2 regions of the Shewanella sp. FeAMO genome follow, and region 2 is predicted to be linked to the other one. Evidence: predicted binding sites of a transcription regulator. Region 2 holds the regulator's gene; the other holds the start of a gene.

Region 1 (9,389 bases), 2.3 Mb from region 2:
CGGATGATAAAGATTCAGGCCATCGCTCAAGGTCAGCAGCCACAACTCCTTCTGGCTTGAAAACAACAGCCTTTCAATGTGATTGCCACTAGGGCCGTGGGGAGCGTCCTGCTTACTGTAGATTCTGAAATGTTCGCCATCGAAGCGGTTGAGTCCGGCTTGTGTGGCTATCCACAGGTGACCACGATCGTCTGTGGCGAGGTCATTGACAGTGTTCATCGACAAGCCGTCTTCGGCCTGAAATTGCTCAAGGACGGGGCGATAGCCCAATGACGGCGTCAGGCTATCGAGGCACCAAAGTGCCGTAAAAAGGAGCAGCAACGCAAAGATTTTCACCGAAAAGCCTCAAAAACGAACTTTTTTCAGTGTAGATGCTGGTGGCCGAAATGCGAATTTTGTGAGCACATTCTAGTGCTTAGAAATAAAAAACGGCCGCATGTAGCGGCCGTTGTGGGGAAGTCCGGCTAAATTGCCCTTAGAACAGTAGATGTGCCATCCCGGCAATCACAGGCAGAGTAACCAGGGTTCGCAGCAGGAAGATGGCAAACAACTCCCAAATTTTCACCGGTATCTTGCTGCCGATAAGCAAGGCACCTACTTCACTCATGTAGATCAATTGGGTGACAGACAGCGCCGCAATCACAAAGCGTGTCATGTCGGATTCTATGCTGGTGGCCAGAATCGAGGGGATAAACATATCAGCAAACCCGACGACTATAGTCTTGGAGGCTTGGGTAGCTTCGGGGATCTGCATCAGTTCCAACAATGGAATAAAAGGCTTACCAAGATAGTTAAATACCGGGGTGTATTCGGCGATGACCAGAGCTATGGTCCCCAATGCCATTACGACAGGGAGCACACCGAAGATCATATCGATGACATTTTTCACCCCTTCGGAGAGCACCTTGAATACGCCACCTGTGTGGGACGCCTTGGTGAGCGCCAGATCCAGTCCCCAGGACAGAGAGTTATGACCTTTTGGCAGCGACTCATCATCTTTTTGTCTGGGGCTGCCATCAACATAAACATCCTTCTTGCGCGACAGCGGCGGCAACTTGGGCACTATTATGGCGGCAACAATACCGGCCAGACAGACTGTCAGGTAGAAGGGTACAAACATTGCCTGCAGTTTCACTTGGGTGAGTACCACAAGGGTAAAAGTGATGGAGACTGCCGAGAAGGTGGTGCCGATAACCGCCGCCTCACGCTGGGTATAGAAGCGGTTCTCATACTGTTTACTGGTCAGCAAAATACCAACGCTACCATCCCCGAGCCAGGAGGCCATACAGTCGATGGCGCTGCGTCCCGGCAGGTTGAACACCGGCCGCATCAACTTGGTCAGTAAGGTTCCGAAGAGTTCCAGCAGGCCAAAGTTGAGCAACAAAGGCAGGAACATACCGGCAAAAAAGAATACACAGAACAGCAGTGGCAACAGGCCATTCATCACCAAGGCGCCGGTGGAATCGGCTATGAGCATCTCAGGGCCAACCTGGAAGAAGGTCAGACAGATAAATATGGCGCCCAAAACCCTGACCAAGAGCCAGGCAGGGCTGATATTCAACAGGGAATTGAGAAACTTGCTGCGGCGGATAAAACCGGGGCGCAGGAGTTTCACCAATACACTGGCCGTGGCGGTAAATACCACTATGGCGCAAATTATGCTGGTCAAATAATCATTGAGCAAATTCTTGAGTTCACCGGCCAACACCGCCACAGGAATGGTCAGTTCGTTGTTATAGCTGATAGGCGTCATAAAGAGTAAGACGCCGAGCAGAGATGGCACCAGGAAGGTGAGTATGGTTGTTATGTTGCGGGGTTGTTTTTCGTCTGCCACGGTTATTACACCCTGAATCTACACTAATTGGATGAGTAACAAAGCTACTCGCCAGGGGCAATATTGGCTCTGAATGCATTTTCATTCAACCGGCCCCCGAATTTAAGGGGGCAAGATTACCCCCTTAGCGCGGCTATGTAAATTCATTCGCTGTCAGTTCTGTCTCTTTGATCACAACAGCATAGTTATTTCCTGTCCTTGCTTAATTATTATTTAAGCAGTTCCTTATGAAAAGTCCTTCAAAAAGAAATGGTTAAATATTTGTTATTCAGGCTGAACCTGGGCTTTGTCTCAGCCGAAAGTCTGTCTCAGGTTCAGCGACCTGTCGGCACTGGCCTTTAACTGCAATACGGCTTGCTCAACCTGACACAGGGCGCTGACATTGTCATTGGTGGCGCCGTGAATCGTCTGTATGCCGCCTGCTATCTCTTGCACTACTTGCCCTTGCTGGGTTGCCGCCACGGCGTTTTGTCTGGCGAGATCGTGTATTTCAGCCATCCCCTGATTAACTGTGTTGATGGACTCCACAGCCGACAATGCTTCGGTGGCGCACTCCTGTGCCTGTTGTCTACTGGCTTCCATCTCATTGGCCCACTGGGTCAGCATGCTGAACATGGCCTCTATGCTGGCAGATATACTCTTGGTGGACTGCTGGGTGCGGCCGGATAAGGCTCTGACCTCATCGGCGACCACCGCAAAGCCGCGTCCCTGTTCGCCGGCTCTGGCTGCTTCTATGGCTGCATTGAGAGCCAGCAGGTTGGTTTGGTCGGCAATGGCGTCGATTTCCGACATGGCGTTGGCAACTTGCTGTGCTTCATCGTTCAGGCGTTTGGCATTGGAAGCCGCCCTGGCAACATCATCGGCCAGGTGGAGAATATGTTCACTGTTCTGATGCATCACATCCCGGCTTTGACGACAGAGGCCATAAGCCTCATCTATACGGCCTGAGGTTGCCTGGGTGTTGTCAGCCACATCACTGATAGTGGCATGCAGCTCTTCGATGGCACTGGCTATCTGCTGCATCTGTTGTTGTTCCAGATCCATGCCGACTCTGGCCTGCTCTGTGGCCACCACCAACTGAGCGGCAATATCATTGGTTTTAAGCGCTTGATCCTGAGTCCGGCCCAAAACGCCCTGAAGCATGGCGGTCTTACGCTGCAACTGAAATTCGAGCACGGATGACGTATCGTGCCCGGCATAGATGAAGCGACTGACAGAATCGTACTCTTGCTTGAGTGCCATCAATCGTGCCGGAATACGAAAGGCTTCGTCATAGAAGATAGCCAGATTGAGCGCCATCAACATGGCTCCGGCCAACACCACGCCCCAGCCCCAGATATAGCCGCTAAGCAGTAAGCCAGAGCCGGCCACCAGTGCCGAAAGCAAGCGTTTTTGCGTCAGCGTCAGCGGATCTTTGACTCTTTTGCCCTGATTCAGGCGACTGTATACCTTGATGGCCCGTTTGATGGTGCCTTGACTGGGTTTAACCCTGACAGATTGATAACCAATGATTTTTCCCTGTTCAAAGATGGGGGACACGAAAGCATCGACCCAGTAAAAACCACCGTCCTTACAACGGTTTTTGACCAATCCCCGCCAGGAACTGCCGGCCTTGAGGCATTGCCACATTTCGGCAAAGGCCGCCTTGGGCATGTCGGGATGGCGAACCATGTTGTGGCTGTGGCCCAACAGCTCGGCTTCAGAAAAACCCGATATCTCAGCAAAGGCCGGGTTGACGTAAGTGATAACGCCGCGAAGATCTGTGGTGGAAATGAGTTCGTCGGTGGATTGCAGACAGACTTCCCTGTCTGTGGTAGTGGAATTCCTTCTGGACATCTTTAATTCCGGCTCAGAGTTAGTGGCCCGATATTGATTCAGGCCTTATTATCGTTTTAAGTGTGATAAGCATAACATTTTTGTGGTTATTTGAGTGAGCGCTTTTTGCAACTTTTTTAGAGGTAAAGCGTTTGCAGGTTATTGATATGTATACTAATTGAAAACTTCGATGGCCAGTGTTTTAGTCGGGATAAAACTCTGCAAACAAGCAATCCAACGGCTGGACACAGTGAAATCTGCTAGCGCCGTATTTTTGCTCTTGGGCGGAACTGCAGTTTTCAGACCCGGCATGATCTTGCTAACCAAGGTTACTGTCATCTCCTGCGGGAGGGTATGCCAAAACAGCAAAGGATGGCCGAGGCATCAAAGTGCAATAATTCGACCGGAAGCGAATTTTGTTGTTTAAACTCGGGTAAATAAGCGATCGGTAACGCAAAAAGACCTTGCCCGGGCTTTAAAAAAAATCTGGAGCATGTAAGTTAGACAACAGAAAATGAATCCGGGGCATACACTGGCATGTTAAGAAGACAGAGACTGGCAAGAATGGCGTTGAGCTTTGGTTTGCTGGGACTCTTTGGACTGCTGCTTGGCCTGGGATTGGTTGTCTGGGGCTATCAGAGCGGCGATGGGCGGGAGTTCAGCCTGCTCAATCACAGCCTGAGTGAGCTGGGCAGTTACGGCCATTCTAAGTTGGCGGTACTGCTCAATGGTGGTTTGTTCTTCGGTAGTTTGAGCCTGGTGCTCTGTTGGTTATTCACCCTGCAGTTGTCTCGCTTATTGAGCAGCCATCTCCTGTATCTCAGTCTGACCCTGACTTGTATGGCCCTGGCCGGTGTTGGCCTGTTTCCCGTCAATGTCTATCACCTTCATATCCTGATGCTGAAGTGGTTCTTTATCTTTGGCTGTATCAGTGTCGGCTGCTACCTGGTTTATCTGCTGCAGCGCCCCTTTGGTGCCGCCACTCTGTGGACTCTGATCCCGGCGCTTATCAGCGGTGTCAGTCTGGGCGCGTTTCTGTTTCTACCGCATCTTGAACTTGGTATTACCGAGGGGGATAACCCCTTTTACCATGAGTTGGTGCTGCAATTACCTCGGCCTGACTTTTGGTGGCCGGCAGTCCTCGAATGGCTGGGGCTTGGCAGCTTTATGCTCTGGGTCCTGTGTTTGTTGCTGTGCACAAAAAAGGCCCCCGATGAACAGGAGCCTGTTGAAAGTCCTTATTAAAGGCCGGAAAAGCCCACAGCACGGGCTTGCTTAAGACCTTGACGCTAACGTCTATAGACCATGCCAGGTGCGCCGTGCCAGTATCCATTACAGGCTTCTTTGCCTGTTTCAGCATCGACTTCACTCCCTGCATTTTGCAGTAAAGACTCCGCCAAAGCGATGGAGTCATGGCCATCCGGTGACACCCTGAACCAGTCAACACTCAAACGTTTCATTTCTGGTATTTCCCGTCTGAGATCGCAGCGGGCTGCCGACTGAGTCTGTATGCCGTTGAGTCGCAATAGCGGTTGTTGCTCCTGGGTCTGGGCGACCAGGCCTTTTGGATGCTTGATGCATACCGTCTGACAGTCATCCTTTGCCAACCCTTGATGACGGGCGGTGAAGCAACGGGCCGAGTGCGCCAATGGTAAATAACCATGACCCAGTACTTCAATTTCAAAGTTTGGCGTCGGGGCGGTGACTTTTTGCAGCCACATCTTTGACAGCTCAATGGGCATCACAAAGCGCTGCATGCCCCATTGATGCAGCTTTTCCAGGCTGGCTCTGTTGTAGTTATTGATACTGGCACCACAGACAAAAGGCAGTCCCTGCTCCCGCGCCATACCAACGGCTGCCATATCATTGGCCTCAACTATGAACTCACCATTATCGAGTTGCTTTTTAAGCTCTTTAAGCTCGGATTGTGCCTCTATCAAGGCCAGAGTCGACAATACAACCTGTTTGCCGGCGGCTTTGAGCTCAAGGGCCAGGGCCAGATAATCGGCAAACTTCATCTGCCTGCGGCGGCTGCAAACGGCTTCACCCAGATAAACCAGTGGAATAGTGCTGTCTGCAACTTCACGGTAGAAGGCCTGCACTTGTGCTTTGGGCCAGCAATAGAGCAGCGGGCCAAGAGAAATATTCATAGAAAACTTCCTATTGCCAGCTGCGCTCGTAGGCACCCAGCGTGGTGGTTTGTCCCTCGGATACTTTGGCCAGCGCGGCATGCCATTCGGGTTTGGATTGGAACCGCTCCGGCGCATTCTGATAGGTGTCCAGAGCCTGGCGCCAAACCCGGGTAACCTGTTCCACATAGGCGGGGCTGCGTTGGCGACCTTCAATTTTAAGTGACACTATGCCGGCCTGGGCCAGTTCCGGCAGCAAGTCCAGGGTATTGAGGCTGGTGGGGGACTCCAGCAAAAAGCCCGGCTGGCTGTCTTCTTCGGTCAGATAACGTCCCTTGCACACAACCGGGTAGCCCATCTGCTCGTTCAACCCCGAGCTGTCAATCAAGACTTCGTTGAGGCGGGTCTGGCGACAGCCCTGATTTTCCTGCCAGCGCACATGTTTTGCCGGTGAGCAGGAGCCACCTGAATTGGGTGATTCCCCGGTCACATAGGAAGACAACTGACAGCGCCCTTCGGCCATGATACACAGACTGCCGAAGGCAAACACTTCCAGATCAACCGGGCTGGCCTTGGCAAGATCTTTGACCTGCTTGATGGATAGCACTCTGGGGAGTACGGCGCGCTCAATGTTGAATTCACGCTTATAGAGTGCCAGGGCACCGAGATTGGTGGCGCTGGCCTGTACCGAAAGATGCAGCGGCAGGTGAGGGTAGTGGCTATGGGCATAATCCAGTAGCGACAGATCGGCCATGATCAGTCCATCTATATCCGTGTTGGCGGCCAGATCGACGGCCTGATACCAACGTTTCTCTTCACCCGGTTGCGGAAAGGTATTAATAGTCAGATACAGCTTGCGCCCTTGTGACTTTACCTCTTTGGCTGCTTGTTGCAGTTTGGTCGGTGTGAAGTTCAGTCCGGCAAATGAGCGGGCATTGGTGTCGTCTTTCAGCCCCAGATAGAGGGCATCGGCGCCGGCGTTGAGAGCAGCCTTGAGTGATGCCAAGTTCCCGGCCGGACACAGGAGTTCCATGTTAACTTTCTCCCTAATTACAAACAAAGCCGCAGTTTATCGACCTTTGGATCTCACAGAATTGATATAAAACAGGTTTATGATCATAAAACTTGGTTAGACTGCCGGAGTTTTGGCATTTTAATCAGGAGTAACTCAAGATGCGCACGGCTTTAGCCGCCAAGGCGGCGCGCGATATTCTCACTCTGGCTCCCAAGTTGGTTGGAAAACCACTGACCTTGGTTCCCTTCGCCATCAAGGCGAACGTACTGCAGCAGCTATTGGCGGTATTGCTCAGCGAACAGGTTAAGGATGGTGAATTGGACTTTCTTGAAGGGCAATGGGTGGGCGTTCGGGTCGAGGATATGGAGTTGGCATTTGAAGTCAGTTTCGAACAAGGTTTCAAGGTGCGGCCTTTTACGGCTCCGGAAGTCACCTTCAGCGCCAATAGCGCCGAACTCTTGCTGGTCGCCGCCGCCAAAGAGGATCCTGACACCCTGTTTTTCCAGCGCCGACTCAGTATTGAGGGCGATACCGAATTGGGCCTCGAGGTCAAAAACTTGCTGCTTGGCATAGATGTTCAAAGTATGCCAAAGGGGTTGAAGCTGATGTTGGATAAGCTGGCCAATATGCTGACCACGCTCCTGCAAAGTTCACAAACCGCACCTCAATGGGCCTGACAAACAGTAAAATCCTGGCATAAAAAAAGCGACCCATTTGGGTCGCTGTCAGAGTTCAATCTAAACTCTGGATGGTGCGCTAGAAACCATCTTGAAGGGAGGATAATGATGAAACACTCGGTTCACTAATTCTGACTGCCGATTTTTCCGCGAGTTCCCGCACCAAGCAAAATAATTCAGTTTTATTTGCTTCACTCCTATCTGTAGATCCCCAAAAAGTCTGCCACATTATGCTCTTACAGTGATTTTGACTCAGTCTTTGCATTTTCTTGAATGGCAATATTGGCATTAACTATTTATCTATCCGAATGAGTCGAGCTGTAGGATAAAAAAAATGGCAACCCAAGGGGCTGCCATACAAGGTCGTACAAAACTGATTCGTACAAAACTAAGTCGTGCAAAGAATGAAAACCCGCTGCGCTAGCGTCGGGCCCCCATCCAAGGGAGATGATGATGAAACACTTGGAAAAGGTTCAGTTATTCAGAGTCGGCTTTGACAAAAAAGGTTCCCTGGAAGAGAAATTTTTTTTGCTGACCTTGGTTTGCAATGAAAAACCGGGGATAAAAAAATGGCAACCCAAGGGGCTGCCATACAAATTCGTACAAAACTAGGTCGTACAAAACTGATTCGTACAAAAAGTCGTGCAAAGAATGAAAACCCGCTGCGCTAGCGTCGGGCCCCCATCCAAGGGAGGTGATGATGAAACACTTGAAAAAGGTTCAGTTATTCAGAGTCGGCTTTGACGAAAAAGTTTCCCTGGAAGAGAAATTTTTTTGCTGACCTTGGTTTGCAATGAAAAACCGGGGATAAAAAAATGGCAACCCAAGGGGCTGCCATACAAATTCGTACAAAACTAGGTCGTACAAAACTAAGTCGTGCAAAGAATGAAAACCCGCTGCGCTAGCGTCGGGCTCCCATCCAAGGGAGGTGATGATGAAACACTTGAAAAAAGGTTCTGTTATTCAGAGTCGGCTTTGACGAAAAAGTTTCCCTGGTGGATAAATTTTTTATCTGCGACATGCCAAGCATGATTAAAGGCAGAGGGTTAAGTCCCCAAACAGCATGAAAATAGGTAATAAAAATGGCAGTCCAAAGGACTGCCTAAAAAATGCAGGGGACAAAGATCTTGTGCGCTAGCTCCAGTATCTCAGTCCAAAGGGAGATGATGATGAAACCGTTAAAATCGCTTCACTTATTCAGAGCCATTCGGAGAGAAAAAGTTCAGCCATAAAGAGATTTTTCTTGGGGAGCCGGCAGGCATAAAAAAAGGCAGCCATTAAGGACTGCCTTATGATCTATCGAAGATCAATGGGGCCGCGCTAGAAGCCCCTTAGGGAGAATGATGAACATGAAAAAGTAAATTCACTGCTCAATATGTTGGAGTCTTTAGTGATGTTTTGGTTCCCCCTGAATGGCGAAAAATAATCATGTTTTTTTAATTGGTTTATTTTTCAATTGATTATTTATCCTGTAACAGCTGGAGAATCTGTTCACGCAGAGCCTCGGGTTTGGTTGTGGGAGCATAGCGCTTGATGACTTTGCCATGGCGATCGACCAGAAACTTGGTGAAATTCCATTTAATCCCTTCCGAACCCAACACGCCAGGGGCCTGTTGCTTGAGCAGTTTAAACAAGGGATGAGCATTGGGGCCATTGACTTCCAGCTTGGCAAACAGTGGGAAGCTGACACCAAAATTCAATTCGCAGAAGGACTGGATCTCCTGCTCATTGCCCTTTTCCTGAGCACCAAACTGGTTACAGGGAAAGCCGAGTACAACCAGGCCTTGGTCTTTGAATTCCTGATACAGGCTTTCCAATCCGGCATACTGAGGAGTAAAGCCACAGGCACTGGCGGTATTGACCAGTAACATGACCCGGCCTTGAAATTCACTGAGATCCGTTTGTTGTCCTTGGATATT
Region 2 (9,389 bases):
GTTAACACTCGGTTTCCCTACGGCTCCGCTATTCGCTTAACCTCGCTACTAAATGTAAGTCGCTGACCCATTATACAAAAGGTACGCAGTCACGGTCTCAAGAACCGCTTCCACTGCTTGTACGTATACGGTTTCAGGTTCTATTTCACTCCCCTCACAGGGGTTCTTTTCGCCTTTCCCTCACGGTACTGGTTCACTATCGGTCAGTCAGGAGTATTTAGCCTTGGAGGATGGTCCCCCCATATTCAGACAACATATCACGTGTGCCGCCTTACTCGATTTCATCTCTGGTTAGTTTACATGTACGGGGCTATCACCCTGTGCCGCTGTGCTTTCCAACACATTCCACTAACACCCCAAAGACTTAAGGGCTAATCCCCGTTCGCTCGCCGCTACTTGGGGAATCTCGGTTGATTTCTTTTCCTAAGGGTACTTAGATGTTTCAGTTCCCCTCGTTCGCCTCACTAAGCTATGTATTCACTTAGTGATGACAGCTTATGCTGCCGGGTTTCCCCATTCGGACATCGCTGGCTCAAATGCTTGTTACTAGCTCACCAACGCTTTTCGCAAGTTACTACGTCCTTCATCGCCTCTGACTGCCAAGGCATCCACCGTATACGCTTGGTCGCTTAACCATACAACCCGGATGAGTTTTTATCGGACTGTATTGCAACCAGCTTAGGTTTACTTGTCTCACCTCCGGGTTAAGGAAGTGGACTCGCCTTGAAGAATTTCCAAAACACTTGATTGAAGTGTTTGAGAACTCAATTTGTATGCATCAATTCCTACTCCTAAGAGTGGTCTTGATGTCTACTATCAGCTTTCCAAATTGTTAAAGAACTCATTGACCTACCAGGGTCAACGGCCTGCTCTATGAACAAGCAATCTGTGTGAACACTCAAAAGCACCAATTATCGCTTAGGTAAGGAGGTGATCCAGCCCCAGGTTCCCCTAGGGCTACCTTGTTACGACTTCACCCCAGTCATGAACCACACCGTGGTAAACGCCCTCCCGAAGGTTAAGCTATCTACTTCTGGTGCAGCCCACTCCCATGGTGTGACGGGCGGTGTGTACAAGGCCCGGGAACGTATTCACCGTGGCATTCTGATCCACGATTACTAGCGATTCCGACTTCATGGAGTCGAGTTGCAGACTCCAATCCGGACTACGACCAGCTTTATGGGATTAGCTCCACCTCGCGGCTTCGCAACCCTCTGTACTGACCATTGTAGCACGTGTGTAGCCCTACTCGTAAGGGCCATGATGACTTGACGTCGTCCCCACCTTCCTCCGGTTTATCACCGGCAGTCTCCCTAAAGTTCCCGGCATGACCCGCTGGCAAGTAAGGATAGGGGTTGCGCTCGTTGCGGGACTTAACCCAACATTTCACAACACGAGCTGACGACAGCCATGCAGCACCTGTCTCACAGTTCCCGAAGGCACTGAGGTATCTCTACCAGATTCTGTGGATGTCAAGAGTAGGTAAGGTTCTTCGCGTTGCATCGAATTAAACCACATGCTCCACCGCTTGTGCGGGCCCCCGTCAATTCATTTGAGTTTTAACCTTGCGGCCGTACTCCCCAGGCGGTCTACTTAATGCGTTAGCTTGAGAGCCCAGTGTTCAAGACACCAAACTCCGAGTAGACATCGTTTACGGCGTGGACTACCAGGGTATCTAATCCTGTTTGCTCCCCACGCTTTCGTGCCTGAGCGTCAGTCTTTGTCCAGGGGGCCGCCTTCGCCACCGGTATTCCTCCAGATCTCTACGCATTTCACCGCTACACCTGGAATTCTACCCCCCTCTACAAGACTCTAGTTTGCCAGTTCGAAATGCGGTTCCCAGGTTGAGCCCGGGGCTTTCACATCTCGCTTAACAAACCGCCTGCGCACGCTTTACGCCCAGTAATTCCGATTAACGCTCGCACCCTCCGTATTACCGCGGCTGCTGGCACGGAGTTAGCCGGTGCTTCTTCTGCGAGTAACGTCACAGATGTAAGGTATTAACTTACACCCTTTCCTCCTCGCTGAAAGTGCTTTACAACCCGAAGGCCTTCTTCACACACGCGGCATGGCTGCATCAGGGTTTCCCCCATTGTGCAATATTCCCCACTGCTGCCTCCCGTAGGAGTCTGGGCCGTGTCTCAGTCCCAGTGTGGCTGATCATCCTCTCAGACCAGCTAGGGATCGTCGCCTAGGTGAGCCTTTACCTCACCTACTAGCTAATCCCACCTGGGCTTATCCATCAGCGCAAGGCCCGAAGGTCCCCTGCTTTCCCCCGTAGGGCGTATGCGGTATTAGCAGTCGTTTCCAACTGTTATCCCCCACAAATGGGCAAATTCCCAGGCATTACTCACCCGTCCGCCGCTCGTCATCTTCAAAAGCAAGCTTTTGAAATGTTACCGCTCGACTTGCATGTGTTAGGCCTGCCGCCAGCGTTCAATCTGAGCCATGATCAAACTCTTCAATTAAAGTTTTGGTTGATTCCGAAGAATCGACTCAATGAATTCTGTTCGTATGAACACTCTTCATCGAGTTAAATCGTTTTGTCGATTTCTCAATGCCTGTGAGTGTCCACACAGATTTGCTTGTTTATCTTGTTAAAGAGCAATCCCTTAGGCGCTGTGGCAATCGGGTCAGGGCTGCGTATTCTACGCTTTCCTGCTGCGGCGTCAAGAGGTATTTACCATCTTTTTTTTCGCCTGTCGTTGAAAGGACTCGAGAGCCGTTTTCTTCGACCCTGTCACGTCTTTCGCGTTGCCGCTGTGCCGTGTCAGTGGGAGCGCATTATAGGGAGCCAAAACTTTTGTGCAAGGGGGATTTTTGCAAAACCACACCAAGCGAACACTATTTAGGCATCAACAGGACAAAACCAACCTTTGAGCAACATAGATATTACCCTAAAGTCCCTTTTTATCTTGATGAGTAACTTGAACCGACTGAGATGGCTATGCAAGCTGACTTGCTCACTAACCAGAGTTGCTCGTCAAAGTGATATCAGTCCTCTGCATCTCTGCTCGAAGCTATGCCAAACCTATGCCGAACCTATGCCCGAACTTACGTCCTTGAGTCGAACAGTTAGCAAGTTGGGTTCCGTTGCCCGAGTGAAACGAGTCTTCATAAGGCTATTTCACTCGAGGTGGGATCTAGGTTTAGCACATATTTTGCCGCTTTGCAGAGTAAAAGCCTTTTGAGTGGCAGCCCAAAGTTTTCACTTTCAAGAGAGATTCATGACTTGAGCTTGTCTTGGCTCGCTTTATCTCCCGTATCTTCTTTTTCTTCGGCGCTCTCTTTGTTATCGCTATCTTTGTTATCTCGAGCATGGGAAATGGGAGAGTTCTCTGCACTTGATGCTTTGTCATCACAGTCATCTGCCTCATCGTCATCACCAACGACATGAGACACCTTGAGTTTTCTAACGCTGCGAATGGTAACCACAGGCCCCGAGAGAGCATAGAGATAAAATAGCAGACAGAGAATTAATGCAGGCTCGACCGAGATCACCACAAATACGGCCACTACCAGCAAGATCACCAGGAAGTTCACCTTGCCACGCCAATCGACTTCTTTAAAGGAGTGATAGCGGAAATTACTCACCATCAACAGACCGGCAACGGCCGTGACCAGGGCCACCAATATGCCTATATCATGCCCTGAGACGCCGTAGCCCTGCCCCAGCCAGACACTGCCAGCAATAAGAGCCGCTGCGGCCGGACTGGCAAGCCCTTGGAAGAAACGTTTATCGGCCACTCCTACTTGGGTATTGAAGCGCGCCAGACGCAAGGCAGCCCCGGCGCAATAGATAAAGGCCGCCAGCCAACCTATTTTGCCCAATTCAGAAAGCCCCCAGTTATAGGCTATCAAGGCCGGAGCCATACCGAAGGATACCATATCTGCCATCGAGTCGTACTCGGCACCAAAGGCACTCTGAGTGTTGGTCAAACGCGCCAGACGACCATCCAGTCCATCGAATAACATGGCAACAAATACAGCAATAGCCGATGCCTCAAAGTGCCCATTCATGGAAGCGATAACAGCATAGAAGCCCGAGAACAATCCTGCCGTTGTCATCAGATTGGGTAACAGATAGATGCCACGGGTTTTTATTGTTGGCTTGGATAAATTTTGCATACACTTAACCTGATGGTGTAATAAAGGTCTATAGCGGCAAAGATAACACACTTGCTCAGACAAGCTCACCCTGCAGAAACGGAAACAGACAATGATAAGGATCAGCCTATTTATGGCTCTGCTGGCATTACTCGGAGCCAACGCTGCCTCGGCAACGCCCATCTATACTTGGGTCGATGAAAATGGCGTTACCCACTACAGCCAGGAGCCGCCGCCACAACAACAAGCCACCGAACTGGACAGCCAAAATCTGCAACCCGCCAGAATTGGCACGGTCGCGCCGCAGCGAAAAGATGACGTTGTGCAGGAAACGGAATCTGAGAAACAGGCCAAATTGATCAAGGAGAAAGATGCGGCCCAGGCTCAGGCTATTTGTGATAAGGCCAAATTCCAATTGGATGTACTCAATACCCACACCAGACTACAACGTAAAGATGAGGCCTCCGGTGAAATGATTAAGATGACAGAAGAAGAACGGCAGGCGCAGATAAAGGAGCAGCAGGAGAGAATTCGGCTGTTTTGCCAAAGAAACTAGCCAGCAAGGCCAGAGTCGAATAAGTTCAAGTAGCAAAAAGGAGCGCCGCGGCGCTCCTTTTTATTCACTGAAGTTGACTTACTTAACGAAGTCTACACCCAGTTTGATATCCGCCTTCAAGGTATCCAGCATGGCGTCACGGGCATTGGTTTCAAACGCACTCAGCTCTCCATACGGCAGAACCTTTTCGATACCATTCTTGCCGAGTACCACTGGCTGGGCAAAAAATTCAGCGTGCTCACTGCCACCATCAACATAGGCGCACTCGATCACATTGGCTTCACCCTGCAGACCGCGGATCAGCGACAGACCGAAACGGAAAGCGGCCTGGCCCATGGACAGAGTCGCGCTGCCGCCACCGGCTTTGGCTTCAACCACTTCAGTACCAGCGTTTTGAATACGCTTGGTCAGGGCAGCAACTTCTTCATCAGAGAAGCTGACACCTTCAACCTGAGACAACAGAGGCAGAATGGTCACACCGCTGTGGCCGCCAATCACATTGACTTTAACATCGGCAACGTTCAGCCCTTTGGCTTCGGCGATAAAGGTTTCAGAGCGGATGACATCGAGAGTCGTCACACCGAACAGACGGTTCTTGTCGTAAACACCGGCTTTTTTCAGTACTTCAGCAGCAATGGCCACAGTGGTGTTCACTGGGTTAGTGATGATACCGATCAGCGCCTTGGGACAAGTCGCGGCCACTTTTTCAATCAGGTTACGGACGATACCGGCATTGATATTGAACAGATCAGAACGATCCATGCCCGGCTTACGGGCAACACCGGCAGAAATCAGCACCACATCGGCACCTTCCAGTGCAGGCGTTGGGTCTTCACCGGCAAAACCTTTAACTTCAACTGCTGTCGGGATATGACTCAGATCCACGGCAACCCCAGGCGTTACGGGGGCGATATCATAGAGTGACAGCTGAGAGCCGGCAGGCAATTGGGTTTTCAACAGAAGGGCAAGAGCCTGGCCGATACCACCAGCAGCACCAAGTACAGCAACTTTCATAGTTATCTCCGTCAATTCTCGGAATTATGTGTGACATAGATCTAATTCTGTGATGGCGCAACATTAAAGGATCGTCACAAAAATAGCAATTATCCCTTAGTCATATGACTCTGTTTCATCAAAAGCTGAATTAACTTCAGCATTTTCTACTGCCCACTGAGGCTTCTTTTACCCACCAAATGACCTACATTGCATTTTTATGCAGACATCTTGGGTATTTGTTGACACTTATCCGTTTGATATGCAGAATGACCGGGATTTTCTGAATAACGACAGAAGAAGATAATGCAAGCAAGCAAAAATCAGGATGAGCTAATCAGAACCTTCAAGGCTCTGCTTAAAGAGGAGCGCTTCGGCTCCCAGAGTGAAATAGTCAATGCACTGCAAGCCGAAGGCTTTGCCAATATCAACCAGTCCAAAGTCTCGCGCATGCTGAGCAAGTTCGGTGCCGTGCGCACTCGTAACGCCAAGCAGGAGATGGTCTACTGCTTACCGGCTGAACTAGGGGTACCTACCGCCGGCAGCCCGCTGAAGAATCTGGTATTGGATGTGGATCATAACCAAGCCATGATAGTGGTGCGTACCAGCCCGGGGGCGGCGCAGTTAATTGCCAGGCTGTTGGACTCCATCGGCAAGCCAGAAGGTATTCTGGGCACTATCGCCGGTGATGATACTATTTTCATCTGCCCTTCCAGCATCAAGACCATTGATGAAACTCTGGAAACAGTGAAGTCGCTGTTCAATTACACAGACTGAGTTGAAAATGCCATAAAAAAACGCCCTTCAATGAGGGGCGTTTTTGTTTTTATCGCGCTATTAATCATCAAACTGGATCATGAAATCCAGAGATGGGGCAAAGAAAGAGGAACCAGTTACCGCCTGAGTAAAGTGCATCAGGTGATCATGGTGTCCTTCTCCGTCACCGAAAACCATACTGTGAAGCATCTTTTCAAAATGGTTAGGTGTCTTACAGGTGGAAATAAACATCAAACCCTGCTGTTTTACAGAACCATAGGGCATGCTCTGACGCAGGATCTCCATCGACTCACCATTGTCATACTTGAGATTTACCCGCTTGATATGTGCCGTCAGCGGTTTGTCTTCCGAGGCGTACTCTATGTTGTCCTGCTTGGTGCGGCCTATGATGTCTTCCTGCTTTTTCTGCGGCAGTCTGTGCCACTTACTCAGATTATGGACATATTTCTGTACATGAATGTAGCTACCGCCGCGAAATGCATCGTCTTCATCACCTACCAGGGCTACAGCTTGACGGCCTCTGCCCTTGGGGTTTTCTGTGCCATCGACAAAACCGGTCAGATCGCGGCTGTCCATAAAGCGGAACCCGCGCTCCTCCTCTTCCAGTTCAGCCAACCCTTCCAGCATTTCGTTGACCTCATTGGCTACCAGATGAAGAATATCCAGGCGATCACAACGCAGGTGAATAAAAATATCGAACTCTATCGCCGGCGCATCCCGGTTACCCGACTCCATAGCAGGGAACGGCCTGAGTTCAGCCGGTCTGCTTCCCGGATAGAGGTGATCCCAAAAGTTGGCACCAATCGCCACAAAGGCGTTAAAGGCACTGTCGGCATACTGATCTGCCAGCTCATACAAATACTGGGCGACATTGGCCAGGCAAGGACGCAGTTGTGACTCTCCGCCTTCGTTGGCATTGAACATCAGATAAACGCTGTGCAGATTTCCCTCAGCGCAGATTCCCAGTTGTTCCCGTGGCATAACCTGTGTATCCATTTGCAATCTACCCTTTCAGATTAATTCATCTTCGGCCTTATTATCCGCAACTTGAGCATTAATTTGAATTAGCTCACGCACGTTTTTGCCGATTGCTTTCAATAACCTGATGCCTGCCCGTCTTTTCGGGACTCGGACGCTCCCCGATAAACGCCGCTTTCAACATTGACGCCTATGGCCTGATAACCACCAAAAGCTCCGAGAGAATCACTCAAAGTATGCCCCTTTTTCATCAGCTCACGGCGGGTTTCCATGGAAAAGCCCGACTCGAGACTGATATAACCGCCATCTGTCATCTGCTCGCCGGTCGGTTGGCTAGAACCTGTATGCAGTATTCTTGGAGCATCGCCCGCCTCCTGCAGGTTGAGGCCAAAATCAATCAGATTAATCATGATCTGAGCGTGCATCTGGGGTTGGGTGGCTCCCCCCATGACGCCAAAGCTGAGCCAAGGCTTGCCATCTTTGGTGACAAAGGCCGGAATTATGGTATGAAACGGTCTCTTACCCGGTGCATAGGAATTAGCACGCCCGGGAGTGAGATCAAACAGCTGGCCCCTGTCCTGTAACACAAATCCCAAATCCGGAGGCGTCATGCCTGAGCCCATGCCACGATAATTGCTCTGGATGAGAGACACCATATTGCCTTCTTTATCGGCGGTAGTGAGATAGATGGTATCACCGTGTAAAAGATTGGGATTACCCGCCTCAACACTGGCGGCGGCTTTGTCAGCATCGATAAGCTTGGCTCTGGCGTAGTTGTATTCTTTGGAGATAAGTGAGGCTACCGGCACTTTGGCAAAGTCCATGTCGGCGTAGAACTTGGCTCGGTCGGCAAACGCCAGCTTTTTTGCTTCCACGAAATGATGCACATATTCGGCGCTGTCCAGCCCCATGGCCTTGAGATTAAATGGCTCCAGGGTTTTAAGGATCTGCAGTGCAGCTATTCCCTGGCCGTTGGGTGGCAGCTCCCAGATATCATAGCCCCGATAATTAACCGATACAGGCTCGACCCACTCACTCTTGTGAGAAGCGAGATCTTCATAGGAAAGATAACCGCCCTGTTGTTGCATATAAGCGGCAATACTGCGGGCTATCTCTCCTTTGTAAAAGACATCCCGGCCCCCCTTGGCAATTTTTTCATAGCTGTTTGCCAAAGCCGGGTTTCGAAACAATTCACCGACGGCCGGCATGCGGCCGCCTGGCATATAGGTTTCTTTAAACCCCGGGTATTTGGCCAGCTTGTCACCGCTGCGAGCCAGATAGAAGGCGATGAGCTCGGAAACCGGAAATCCTTCACGGGCATAATGAATAGCCGGCGCCAGGTTATCCTTCATGGGCAATTTGCCGAACTTGTCATGCAGTTCATACCAGCCATCCACGGCACCGGGCACGGATACGGGCAAAGGCCCATAAGGCGGCAGATGCTCAAGCCCTTTGGCCTTGAGCATCTCCAGCGTCAAAGAAGCCGGACTGCGGCCAGACGCATTGAGCCCATAGAGCCGCTGCTCTTTGGCGCTCCAGACAATGGCAAAAAGATCGCCGCCTATGCCTGAACCCGTAGGCTCAACCAACCCCAGCATGGCATTGGCAGCAATCGCGGCATCTACGGCACTGCCTCCTTGCTTAAGAATATCGACCGCCACCTGAGTCGCCAGTGGTTGGCTGGTTGCCGCCATGCCATTGACCGCATAGACTTCAGAGCGGCTCGCAAAGGCCGCACCCGTGATTCTGTCCATCGCCATGCTTCCCGTGCTGCAGAAAACAGCCAAACTCCCGATGACGCCGAGTAACAGCTGACGACATGAGTTGTTGCTGATATTCCGTATCCCTTGTGCGTCCTGCATTTTATTATTGCTGTAGTTATGCATCTCGCCTCCGCTCTCATCCCGGAGCGGCGCATGGGCGAGTCCGGGGTTCAGTGAATACCTGTGATGAGTTCAATCAAACCGATTGCTTGCTA

What was found. Region 2 encodes ArgR, which controls arginine synthesis, uptake and breakdown. Its sites were predicted from a motif close to ANTGAATANNTATTCANT; they were not measured.
Region 1: a site for ArgR is predicted at 1,907-1,924, ahead of ACWAU4_RS15730 (YjiH family protein). Genes of this name have one in related genera too.

Annotation. Positions count from the first base shown of each region.
Region 1 covers NZ_CM132201.1:3,493,013-3,502,401, reverse strand. The annotation lists gene ACWAU4_RS15735 (two-component regulator propeller domain-containing protein) at 1-336, opposite strand, end outside; gene ACWAU4_RS15730 (YjiH family protein) at 476-1,753, opposite strand; gene ACWAU4_RS15725 (methyl-accepting chemotaxis protein) at 2,126-3,670, opposite strand; gene ACWAU4_RS15720 (DUF998 domain-containing protein) at 4,187-4,894, shown strand; gene ACWAU4_RS15715 (U32 family peptidase) at 4,939-5,799, opposite strand; gene ubiU (ubiquinone anaerobic biosynthesis protein UbiU) at 5,810-6,811, opposite strand; gene ubiT (ubiquinone anaerobic biosynthesis accessory factor UbiT) at 6,952-7,470, shown strand; gene ACWAU4_RS15700 (glutathione peroxidase) at 8,931-9,389, opposite strand, start outside.
Region 2 covers NZ_CM132201.1:1,160,944-1,170,332, reverse strand. The annotation lists rRNA gene ACWAU4_RS05265 (23S ribosomal RNA) at 1-635, opposite strand, end outside; rRNA gene ACWAU4_RS05260 (16S ribosomal RNA) at 924-2,468, opposite strand; gene pssA (CDP-diacylglycerol--serine O-phosphatidyltransferase) at 3,226-4,128, opposite strand; gene ACWAU4_RS05250 (DUF4124 domain-containing protein) at 4,220-4,663, shown strand; gene mdh (malate dehydrogenase) at 4,742-5,677, opposite strand; gene argR (transcriptional regulator ArgR) at 5,963-6,433, shown strand; gene ACWAU4_RS05235 (Dyp-type peroxidase) at 6,494-7,429, opposite strand; gene ggt (gamma-glutamyltransferase) at 7,528-9,171, opposite strand.